2 regions of the Comamonas odontotermitis genome follow, and region 1 is predicted to be linked to the other one. Evidence: riboswitches for the same ligand, from Rfam matches in the RefSeq annotation. Region 1 holds a riboswitch; the other holds the start of a gene.
The links. Region 1 has a riboswitch for S-adenosylhomocysteine ahead of metH (methionine synthase). Riboswitches for the same ligand answer to the same signal wherever they lie in the genome.
Positions count from the first base shown of each region.

Region 2: it holds a riboswitch for S-adenosylhomocysteine, as region 1 does, so the genes downstream of both, ahcY (adenosylhomocysteinase) here and metH (methionine synthase) in region 1, are expected to answer to the same signal.

Region 1 covers NZ_CP083451.1:235,130-241,075, forward strand. The annotation lists gene LAD35_RS01030 (PACE efflux transporter) at 116-571, shown strand; one part of gene LAD35_RS01035 (IS3 family transposase) at 639-1,549, opposite strand; one part of gene LAD35_RS01035 (IS3 family transposase) at 1,549-1,897, opposite strand; gene gltS (sodium/glutamate symporter) at 2,060-3,298, opposite strand; S-adenosyl-L-homocysteine riboswitch at 3,526-3,637, shown strand; gene metH (methionine synthase) at 3,673-5,946, shown strand, end outside.
Region 2 covers NZ_CP083451.1:3,977,582-3,983,527, forward strand. The annotation lists gene LAD35_RS18295 (TlyA family RNA methyltransferase) at 1-1,139, opposite strand, end outside; gene ahcY (adenosylhomocysteinase) at 1,297-2,727, opposite strand; S-adenosyl-L-homocysteine riboswitch at 2,802-2,880, opposite strand; gene LAD35_RS18305 (helix-turn-helix domain-containing protein) at 2,926-3,330, opposite strand; gene LAD35_RS18310 (DUF2938 domain-containing protein) at 3,397-3,912, shown strand; gene LAD35_RS18315 (response regulator) at 3,931-4,641, opposite strand; gene LAD35_RS18320 (sensor histidine kinase) at 4,655-5,946, opposite strand, start outside.

The sequences.
Region 1 (5,946 bases):
CAGGTGCAGCCCGGCTGGAGGTTCAGGTTTCGTGTCTTTTTACAGTGACCTGTCATTTTTTCTGAAAGATTCTGACTTATGTTATCAGTACAAGGCACATACCATGGCGACCCATATGTCAGTTCAAAAAATTCAAAGCAGCCCCTGGTCGCTGCAAGGGCCGTTGCGCCGCGTCACGTATGTGGGTTTGTATGAGGCCATTGCCATCGTTGCGGCAACGGCGGGCCTGTCCGCACTGTCGGGCCAGGGAGCTGCACATTCGGGTGTGGTGGCGGTGGTCTCGTCGGTCATCGCCATCTGCTGGAACGTGGTGTGGAACCACCTGTTCGAGATGTGGGAGGCGCGGCAGGCCACGCGCGGCCGAGGCATTGGCCGCCGCATTGCCCATGCCATCGGCATGGAGGGGGGCCTGGTCTTCATGCTGGTGCCGCTGTTTGCCTGGTGGTTCAAGGTCAGCCTGTGGGAAGCGCTGGTGATGGACATCGGCCTGCTGCTGTTCTTCCTGGTCTACACCTTCGTCTTCAACTGGAGCTTTGACCGCATCTTTGGCCTGCCGCGCTCCGCGCAGTGAGGGTCTGAAGCGATACTGCAGACAAGCATTCAAAAAGGCATTGACTCGTCCTGTCATAGGTTGACACCTATTCGCGACTAATCTCCAGCCCAAGCTGGTTGGCGAGAGACGCCCGATGTACTGCATCGGGCGTTTTGTATTTTAGGGACAGGTGCGGCCGGCGCTCGTTGTACAGCCGTACCGATTCGCCCACCATGGTGCGGGCCTGCGAGAGATCGGCAGGTCGTTGCAACAAGTATTCCATCTTGAGGATTCCATTGACCCGCTCAGCCAGAGCGTTTTGGTAGCAATCGTAGCCATCGGTCATGGAGCAGGTGATGCGGTGGCGTGCATGGATGCGCTGGTATTGAGCCGAGCAGTACTGAACACCTCTATCAGAGTGGTGTACGAGCGGCTGATCTGTTCGCCGCTGACGCAGTGCCATCTTCAACGCTTGGCTGACCTGCTTGGTCTCCAGACTATCGTGCACGTGCCAGCCCACGATCTTGCGCGAGTAGGCATCGGTCACCAGGCTCAGATAGGCAGTCTTCTCCTTGGTGGGTAGATACGTGATGTCAGCGACCCATAGCTGCTCACAACCACTTGCCACTGTTTTGGTCGGGCCCTCCTTGAGTAGATTGGGGTGCCTGCGGTAGTGATGATGGCTATTGGTGGTCTTGTGGTACGCATGCCGTGGCAGCACCAGCATGCGTGCTTGGCGCAGGACAACGAACAGTGCATCGCGCCCGATCTGGATTCCCGCCTGTTCAAGCGGCGGCTTGAGCAAGTGCAGCAGTTTGCGCGTGCCAATGCGTGGCTGATGGCGCCTCTCTTCACTGGCCAACTCCACCACCGCCTTGTCCCGCTCGCTGCGTGCACGCTGGCAGACCAGGCGCTTGTAGTGCGCTTGGCGGCTGATTCCCATGTAGCGGCAAGCCCTCGTGACGCTTAACCCTTTGACGAGCTTTTGCGTGAGGACTTGCCCGCAGGCTTTTTTGTGACTTGGACTCCGTAGTCGCGCTTGAGCACGTTCACTACCGCTTCAAAGAAGGCCGCTTTCTCGCGGGCTTCTTTCAGTTGCACTTCCAGCTCCTTGATGCGCTGCTCTGGAGTCAGCAGCTTGGGCGATTCAGGCATCTTCTGTAATCCTTTGCCCCTTGATGATGCAGCTTTCCAGTCCTGCCGTCCGTGCTTGCGAAGCCACACCAGTACAGTTGAGGCGCCCTGGATTCCGTACCGCTCATGGGCCTGCCGGTAGGTCAGCTCACCTCTTTCTACTTGATCGACTACTGCGAGTTTAAAAGCCAGCGTGTAGTCCCGTTGCGTTCTCTTAACCCACTGTTCCATTTGACTTTCCTTTCTGTTCTTCAGAAAGGTGTCAACCCAATTCAGGACGGGTCACATTCAAAAAAAGAAGCTGCCAGCGCCTGATGGACGGGGTTTTCAGAAGAAAAATGATCTGAAACCTTTATCCATCAAGCGCTGGCAGCTATTTATTTTTTAGATACCTCAGCGCAGCAGGGCAATCATCATCTGCAGCACAAAGGCGTTGATGATGTCGATGAAAAAGGCGCCCACCAACGGAACGATGAGAAAAGCCTTGTGCGACGGACCGTACTGGTTGGTGATGGCCTGCATGTTGGCCACGGCCGTGGGCGTGGCGCCCATGCCGAAGCCACAGTGGCCGGCCGCCAGCACGGCAGCGTCGTAATTGCGGCCCATGACGCGGAAGGTCACAAAGGCCGCAAACAGCGCCAGTGTCAGGGTCTGCGCCGCCAGGATGATCATCAGAGGGCCCGCCAGGTCGGTCAGCTCCCAGAGCTTGAGCGAGAGCAAGGCGATCGCCAGATAGATCGACAGGCCAGCGTTGCCGAACACGTCGATGGCGCGGTCGAACACCTTGAAGCCAAAGGCATAGTCCAGCACGTTGCGGATGACCACGCCGCCACCCAGCGCCCAGACGAAGGTCGGCAACTGTACGGCGGTGCCCTGGGTGACGCCGGTCATGAACTCGGCAAAGGCCAGGCACCCGGCAAACAGGGCCAGGGTTTCGATGGCGGCCTCGGCGGTGATCAGGCGCGGCGCTGTGTTGGGCGATTCGAAATTGGCCACATCGCTGCCTTCGCTCACGGTGGCGCGGTCGCTTTGCTGCTGCTCTGCATTGGTGCGCGGGCGTGCCAGCTGGTGGCGGGTGATCAGGCGCTTGGCCAGCGGCCCGCCCAGCAGGCCGCCAATGACGAGGCCGAAGGTGGCGCAGGCAATGCCCAGGGCGGTGGCGCCGCTCAGGCCATATTGCTGCTCCAGCACCGCACCCCAGGCGCCGGCCGTGCCGTGGCCGCCCAGCAAGGTGATGGAGCCGGCCACGAGGCCAATCAGCGGATCCAGCCCCAGCAGGGTGGCCAGGCCCACGCCCACGCCGTTCTGCACGACGATGAACGCCACGATCACGCCCAGGAAGATGATGAGCCCCATGCCGCCTTCGCGCAGCTTGGCAAAGTTGGCACTGAGGCCAATGGACGAGAAGAACACCAGCATGAAGGCCGACTGCAGCCCGGATTCAAAGGACAGGGTGAGCCCGGTGAGCTGGTGCAGCGCAAAGATCACGGCCGCCACGACCAACCCGCCCGAGACAGGCTCGGGGATGTTGAAATCGCGCAGGAAACGGATGTGCCGGGTCAGCAATTTGCCCAGCAACAGCACGAGAACGGCCATGATCAGGGTGTAATAAGCACTGAAGCTCAGGTGCAAGGTTTTCTCCTCAGGTGCAGGCCTTGGGCCTGATTGGATACAAAAGTGCAGGTGTTCTCTGCTGATCGGCATATTTTGCCGACAAAACCGCGCAATATGCTCGAAATGCGATGGCAGCGTTCTCGAACGGCGATATAACCCGGGCGGGTAGCGGCATTTGCGGCTGCCATGGCCCTCATGCGTGCTATAGAGCAGCGCTTGGCGTACTGGCTTAAAATGGCTGGCCTTGTCCCAAGGAGCGCTGCAGCAGGCCGGTGGTATGACCATCTCGGGCCTGTCAGGCTTGGGCAGGTGGCTGGGTATGCTTTGCGCTGCCCGCAGCAACGGCGCTCACCTGTTCTATCGTGTGTTTCTGGTTTTCACAGGTGAGCCCCATGTCCGCGTCTGCTTCTCCCATTTCCGTCCCACCCATGCGCCTGTCGGGCCTGGAGCCCGTCTTCATCGGCGAGGGCACGCTGTTCGTCAACGTGGGCGAGCGCACCAACGTCACCGGCTCCAAGGCTTTCGCGCGCATGATCCTCAATGAGCAGTATGAGGAGGCGCTGTCGGTGGCACGCCAGCAGGTGGAAAACGGCGCCCAGGTCATCGATGTGAACATGGACGAGGCCATGCTCGACAGCAAGGCCGCCATGGTGCGCTTTCTGAACCTGATTGCTTCCGAACCCGACATTGCCAAGGTGCCGGTGATGGTCGATTCGTCCAAGTGGGAGGTCATCGAGGCCGGCCTGCGCTGCCTGCAGGGCAAGGGCATCGTCAATTCCATCTCCATGAAGGAGGGGGTGGACAAGTTCAAGCACGAGGCCAAGCTCATCAAGCGCTACGGCGCAGCCGCCGTGGTCATGGCCTTCGATGAGAAAGGCCAGGCAGACACCTACCAGCGCAAGGTCGAGATCTGCGAGCGCGCCTACCGCGTGCTGGTCGATGAAGTGGGATTTCCGCCTGAAGACATCATCTTCGACCCCAATATCTTTGCCGTCGCCACCGGGATCGAGGAGCACAACAACTACGCGGTCGAGTTCATCGAGGCCACGCGCTGGATCAAGCAGAACCTGCCTGGCGCCAAGGTGAGCGGTGGCGTGTCCAACGTGAGCTTTTCCTTCCGCGGCAATGACCCGGTGCGCGAGGCCATCCACACTGTGTTCCTCTACCACGCCATCCAGGCGGGCATGGACATGGGCATCGTCAATGCCGGCATGGTGGGCGTCTACGACGACCTGGAGCCGCAACTGCGCGAGCGCGTGGAAGACGTGGTGCTCAACCGCCGCCCCGACGCCGCCGAGCGCCTGCTGGAGATCGCCGAAGCCGCCAAGGGCGCAGCCAAGGACGATAGCAAGAAGCTCGAATGGCGCGGCACGCCCGAGCACCCCAAGACCGTGGGCGAGCGCCTGTCGCATGCGCTGGTGCACGGCATCACCGATTTCATCGTCGCCGATACCGAAGAGGCCTACCAGCAGATCGTGGTGCAAGGGGGCGGACGCCCGCTGCACGTGATCGAAGGCCCGCTGATGGACGGCATGAACATCGTGGGCGACCTCTTCGGCGCGGGCAAGATGTTCCTGCCCCAGGTGGTCAAGAGTGCGCGGGTGATGAAACAGGCCGTGGCCCACCTCATTCCCTATATCGAAGAAGAAAAGCGCCAGCAGGAAGCAGCGGGCCTGGACGTATCGAGCAAGGGCAAGATCGTCATCGCCACCGTCAAGGGCGATGTGCACGACATCGGCAAGAACATCGTCACCGTGGTGTTGCAGTGCAACAACTTCGAGGTCATCAACATGGGCGTGATGGTGCCCTGCCACGAGATCCTGGCCCGCGCCAAGGCCGAGGGCGCAGACATCATCGGCCTGTCAGGCCTGATCACCCCCAGCCTCGAAGAGATGCAGTACGTGGCGGGCGAGATGGACAAGGACGACTACTTCCGCATCAAGAAGATTCCGCTCCTGATCGGCGGGGCCACCTGCTCGCGCGTGCACACGGCCGTCAAGATTGCGCCCAAGTACGACGGCCCCGTGGTCTACGTGCCTGATGCCTCGCGCAGCGTGAGCGTGGCGCAAAGCCTGCTGGGCGAAGGCAAGCAGGCCTACCTGAGCGAGCTGGAGGCCGATTACGACAAGGTGCGCCACCAGCACGCCAACAAGAAGAAGACGCCACTGTGGCCCCTGGAGAAGGCACGCGCCAACGCCACGCCCATGGATTTTGCCGCCCACCCGCCTGTGGTGCCGCGCGCACTGGGCCGCCGCGTGTTCAAGAATTTCGACCTGGCCGAGATCGCCCGCTATATCGACTGGGCACCGTTCTTCCAGACCTGGGACCTGGCTGGGTCCTACCCCGCCATTCTTGACGACGAGGTGGTGGGCGAGGAAGCGCGCAAGGTGCTGGCCGATGCGCAGGCCATGCTCAAGAAGATCATCGAGGGCCGCTGGCTCACCGCCAATGGCGTGATGGCGCTGTACCCCGCCAACCGCGTGGGCGATGACATCGTGTTCTACAGCGATGAATCGCGCACGGCGGAACTGATGACCTGGTATGGCATGCGCCAGCAGACCGAAAAGCAGGTGATCGATGGCCCGGATGGCCGGCCCCTGATGCGCCCCAGCCGCTGCCTGTCGGATTTCGTAGCCACCAAGGAATCGGGCATTGCAGACTACGCG
Region 2 (5,946 bases), 680 kb from region 1:
TCCTCATACAGTTCCTGTTTCTCACGCTTGGCGCGCATGTCAGCACGTGACGGGCGTTTTGCTGCCTTCTTGACCGCCGGCTTGGACTCACCCGTCTCCGCCGCATCGGTACTGGTATCAGCATCTACTGGCGCCTTGATCTGTGCGCCTTGCTGGGCATGCACAAAAAATTCGTGGTTGCCATCACCGCCTTCAATGGGCGAATCCAGCCACTGCCTGACCGTGAGGCCCTGGTCCGTAAGGCAGTCGCGGATGCGCTGCTCGACCTCGGCATACAAGGCCTTGTCGCGCACAATGCCGCCCTTGCCGATCTGGCCGGGCTGCAACTCGAACTGAGGCTTGACCAACATCAACAACTGGCCGTGGGGTTTGAGCACACGGGCCACAGCGGGCAGCACCAGCGTGAGCGAAATGAACGACACATCGCCAGTCACCACGTCGAAAGCGGGCGTGATGTCCACATTTTCGGTACCCGGCCTGCGGCGGCGCTCCACAGGCGCCGTTCCCTCAAGCCGGGCTCGCGCCTTGGCGCTGCGCTCGGCCTTGAAGTTTTCTATCTCCTGCTCCTTGGCGTCGTCACTGTCGTCGTAGTCGTCGCTCACCTGGCCGCCATTGCGCATCCATGCATAGGGCGCTACAGGCTGGGTGTCGTTGTCCTCTTCCTCTTCGACGATTTCGCAAAGGGCTTCATCGCACGCCGCCTGCAGTGATTCCGGAGTCAGCGAACGGGCATTGAAACCTTCGACGCAGACCACGCGTGCGTCGCTACGCAGCCGCTCATGCAACTGACCTTGCCCTACATCAATGCCGATGACCTGGGCAGCGCCTGCCTGCAGCAGGCAGTCGGTAAAGCCACCGGTGCTCTGGCCCACATCAAGACAGCGCAGGTCTTTGACCGCAATGCCGGTGGCTGCCAGCGCGCCTTCAAGCTTGAGACCACCGCGCGAGATGTACTTGGCTTCCGATGCATCCAGCAATTGCACTTCAGCGCCCGCAGGAATCTCGTCGCCATTCTTGGCAACCTTGATCCATGGCGCCAGCACCGTGGTGCGCCACTGCACGCCAGACGCAATCAATCGCTGCGCCTGCGAGCGCGTTGATGCGAGGCCCGCATCCACCAAAAACACATCAGCGCGCATGCGCAATCCTCTCTCATTTTGATAGCCATTGGCGCATACTCAAAGCCAATCATGGATAGATTTTCATCTACAACCAGCTCTAAATAAGCGCCAACAGCTATGATTTTTGCACCGTCTTTCTCTTTATTTAAAAGAGCGGTGCGACGCAGCCTGAAGCTCAATAGCGGTAAGTTTCAGGCTTGTAAGGGCCTTCCTTCTTCACGCCGATATAGGAAGCCTGGTCATCGGTCAGCTCGGTCAGCATCGCGCCCACCTTCTTGAGGTGCAGGCGTGCCACCTTTTCGTCCAGAATCTTGGGCAGCACGTAGACCTTGCCCACTTCATAGGCTTCGGGCTTGGTGAACAGCTCGATCTGGGCGATGGTCTGGTTCGCGAACGAAGACGACATCACAAAGCTGGGGTGGCCCGTGGCGCAGCCCAGGTTCACCAGGCGGCCCTTGGCCAGCAGGGTGATCTTCTTGCCATCGGGGAAGGTGATCTGGTCGACCTGTGGCTTGACTTCTTCCCACTGGTACTTCTCGATCGAGGCAACGTCGATTTCGTTGTCGAAGTGACCGATGTTGCAGACGATGGCCTGGTCCTTCATCGCAACCATGTGCTCGTGGCGGATGATGTCCTTGTTGCCAGTGGTGGTCACAAAGATGTCGGCCTTGTCGGCGGCGTATTCCATGGTCACGACCTTGTAGCCTTCCATGGCAGCTTGCAGGGCGTTGATCGGGTCGATCTCGGTCACCCACACCTGGGCCGACAGCGCACGCAGCGCCTGGGCCGAGCCCTTGCCCACATCGCCATAGCCAGCCACGCAGGCTACCTTGCCGGCGATCATCACGTCGGTGGCACGCTTGATGCCGTCCACCAGCGATTCACGGCAGCCGTACAGGTTGTCGAACTTGGACTTGGTCACCGAATCGTTCACATTGATCGCGCGGAACAGCAAGGTGCCCTTGGCCGACATTTCGTTCAAACGGTGCACGCCGGTGGTGGTTTCCTCGGTCACGCCCATGATCTGGGCCGACTTGCGGCTGTACCAGGAGGCATCGACAGCCAGCTTGGCCTTGATGGCGGCAAAAACGATCTTTTCTTCTTCGCTCGTGGGGTTGGCCAGCACGGACAGGTCCTTCTCGGCCTTCTTGCCCAGGTGCATCAGCATGGTGGCATCGCCGCCATCGTCCAGGATCATGTTCGGGCCTTCGCCTTCGGCGCCCTTGTCGCCGAATTCAAAGATAGCGTGGGTGTAATCCCAGTAGTCCTTGAGCGATTCGCCCTTGATGGCGAAGACGGGCGTGCCGGTCGCGGCAATGGCGGCAGCGGCGTGGTCCTGCGTGGAGAAGATGTTGCACGAAGCCCAGCGCACATCGGCGCCCAGTGCCTTGAGCGTTTCGATCAGCACGGCGGTCTGGATCGTCATGTGCAGCGAGCCGGTGATGCGGGCGCCCTTGAGAGGCTGGGCCGCAGCGAACTCTTCGCGGATGGCCATCAGGCCTGGCATTTCGGTTTCGGCGATCTTGATTTCCTTGCGGCCCCAATCGGCCAGGGAAATGTCGGCAATCGCGGAATCAGCGGGGTTGAAACGAACAGCAGCGTTCATGGTTTTCTCCAAAAAATGAATGAAAAACCACGTTCTACGGCAGAAGGAGATACACCATCTCACCGCACAGAAAGCGTGGGTGAGCGTCGTTGCGATAGGGGATCCGAGCCTCACGCCCCGCCTGATGGGGACGCTGCAACGCTCCTCGGATAGCGCGTCATTATAAACGCCGCCGCATCTTCTGCGCTGCAGCAGGTCTCAAGCCCGTTTGGGAGCCGGGCGGGAAGCCGCAAGCAGAATCCGCTGAAATTTCGGGCAATCCATATGGCGAGGCGCGGGGCACTGGGCGGCATGGCGCAGGCCTTCGCGCAGCGTGGTCAGCCGGCGTATGGAGCGGTCCAGCTCATCGGCCTTGCTGGCAAGCGCCTGCCGGTCCACTTCCAGCGTGCCGTCGTCACCGAACATCTGCCGAATTTCGGCCAGCGAGAAACCCGCCGTGCGGCCCAGCGCAATCATGGCCAGTTGCTGCAGCACCTGGGGCTGGTACTGGCGGCGCAGGCCATGCCGCGCGCAGGAGGAAATCAGGCCCTGGGCCTCGTAGTAACGCAGGGTGGCAGCGGTAAGACCCGAGCGGCGCGCCACCTCGCCGATATCGATGAGCATGCGTGGTTGACTTGAAGTTGACTTCAATTTGCATAGTGGGTGTTTTCTTCCGACAAGGCAAGCCATATGCACATTGACAACCCTGTTTCCCTCTCTCATATCCTGGTCCAGACCCTGGCAGTGGGCCTGGGCGCCACCGCCATCACCGACCTCTGGGCCCTGCTGCGCAAGCGCCTGTTCGGCACCCCTGCACTCAATTACGCACTGGTCGGGCGCTGGCTGCTCTATCTGCCAGAGACCCGCCCCGCGCAAGTGCCGATCCCCGCTGCAAAACCCAGGGCACACGAGGCCGCCGTGGGTTGGACCGTGCATTACCTCATCGGCCTGGTGTTTGCCCTGACCCTTGTGGCCCTGGAGGGTATGGCATGGCTGAGCGCACCCACCTTGTGGCCTGCACTGGCTTTTGGTGTGGCAACCGTGGTGTTTCCATTCTTCATCATGCAGCCGGGCATGGGCATGGGTGTGGCGGCCAGCCGCGCGCCCCGGCCCTGGATTGCACGCTTGCACAGCATCGTCACCCATGCCGTCTTTGGCCTTGGCATGTATGCGACGGCCATGGCGCTGCAAAAAATGATGGGTTAAACGGGTTCTGAAGCGGCTCTAAGCCGCCGCCAGCCCCACGAGGCGGTAACCCACCTGCAACTCCGTCTGCAGGTGCCGGGGCTGGGCCGGGTCGGCCTCGATCTTCTGGCGCAGGTTGGCCATGTGCACGCGCAGGTAATGGGGCCTATCCAGGTATTCCGGCCCCCACACCTGCAGCAGCAGTTGGCGGTGCGTCAGCACGCGGCCCTGGCCCGCGATCAGTGCAGCCAGCAGTCGGAACTCGATGGGCGTGAGGTGCACGACCTCCGATCCCCGGCTGACTTCGTGCGTGGCCAGATCGACCGTCACCTCGCCAAAGCGTGCGCGGCTGGAAGGCGCTGTGTCGGCAGGCATCTGCTGGCGGCGGCGCAGCAGCACGCGCAGCCGCGCGAGCAGTTCCGGCACACCGAAGGGTTTGGTCAGGTAATCATCAGCGCCGGTGTCGAGGGCGGCTACCTTTTCCTCTTCGCGGTCCCGGGCCGACAGCACCAGCACCGGCAGAGGGCTCCAGCTGCGCAGTTGGGCAATCACACTCTTGCCATCGGCATCGGGCAGGCCCAGGTCCAAGACCACCACATCGGGCTGACGGCTCGCGGCCTCGATCAGGCCACGCCGTGCCGTCTCCGCCTCGAACACCTGCCAGCCTTCGTCCTCCAGGGCCAGGCGGATAAAGCGGCGTATTGCCAGGTCATCTTCAATCAATAGTACGCGGTGGGCTGCAACAGTCATGGGGAAAGCCGTTTCAATCGTCCAAAGCCGGTTGCTCAGGCACGGACAGGCGAATGGTAAAGATGGTACCCGGCCCTGGATTGGCCGACGCAAGTTCCAGCTTCCCGCCATGGGCTTCCACGATGCGCTGCGCCAGCGTGAGACCCAGGCCCATGCCGGAGACGGAGGACTCGACCACGCCACGCGTGAACGGCTCAAACAACAGTGCCGCATCCAGGTGTGCTGGCAGTCCTGGCCCATCATCCTGTAGCGTAAGGAGACAATGATCGATGCCCTTTGCATCCTGCTCCACATGGCAGGCCAGCGTCAATGTCGTGCCGGGCGGCGTGTATTTGGCAGCGTTGTCCAGCAGGTTGACCAGCACACGTTCCATCAGCACCGCATCCACATGCAGCAGCGGCAGGCCTGCTGGCAGATCGGTGCGCACCACATGCCCGGCCAGGCGACCGTGCATCTGCCGCAGTGCACTGCCCACCAGCTCTTCGGCGGGCAGCCATTCGCGCTTGAGATGCACGCCGCCCTGCTGCAGGCGCGCCATGGTCAGCAGGTTATCCACCAGTTGCTGCAATGCCTCGGCCTGGTTGCGAATCTGCATCAGCATGTCTGCCGCCGCACCCGGTGGCACCCGTGGCAGGGCGGCTTGGGCTGCGCCCAGAATACCGGTCAGCGGCGTACGCAGATCGTGCGACACCGCTGAGAGCAAGGTGTTGCGCAGCCGCTCGCCTTCCATGGCCACCTGGGTCTCCTGCGCCACCTCGACGAAGTGCACGCGTTCGAGCGCCAGTGCAATCTGGCTCGCACAGGCATCCAGCAGGCGGCGCTCTTCCGGCACATGAAGCCGCTGCGGCCTGCGCAAGTGCAGCACCAGTACACCGCGCGCGCGCACCGGCGCCATCAGCGGCACATACAGCGCGGGCGATGCGGGCAGGGTGTCAGTGCCCTGCCCCGCAGGCTGGCCGTGCTCCATGCTCCAGCGCGCAATGCTGGCATCCATGGGGCCTTCGCTACCGGCAACGGCATGCAGGCTTTCCTGCGCATCGGGCAATTGCAGACCTGTCTGTGCATCGAACACGCCCGACACCGTGGTGAGCGCAATCTGCGCCACTTGCTCCTGCGTGAGCGCGCCTGACAGGTCGCGCGCCAACCGGGCCAGCGCCCCGGCGCGCCGCTCCCGCTCTGCCGCCACACGCGCCTCGTGGCGCAACCGCGCCATGAGCTGGCCGCAGACCAGGGCCACGCCCAGCATCAGGCAGAAGGTGAAGATGTACTGCGTGTCATTGACGCTGAACGAATTGCGCGGCGGCA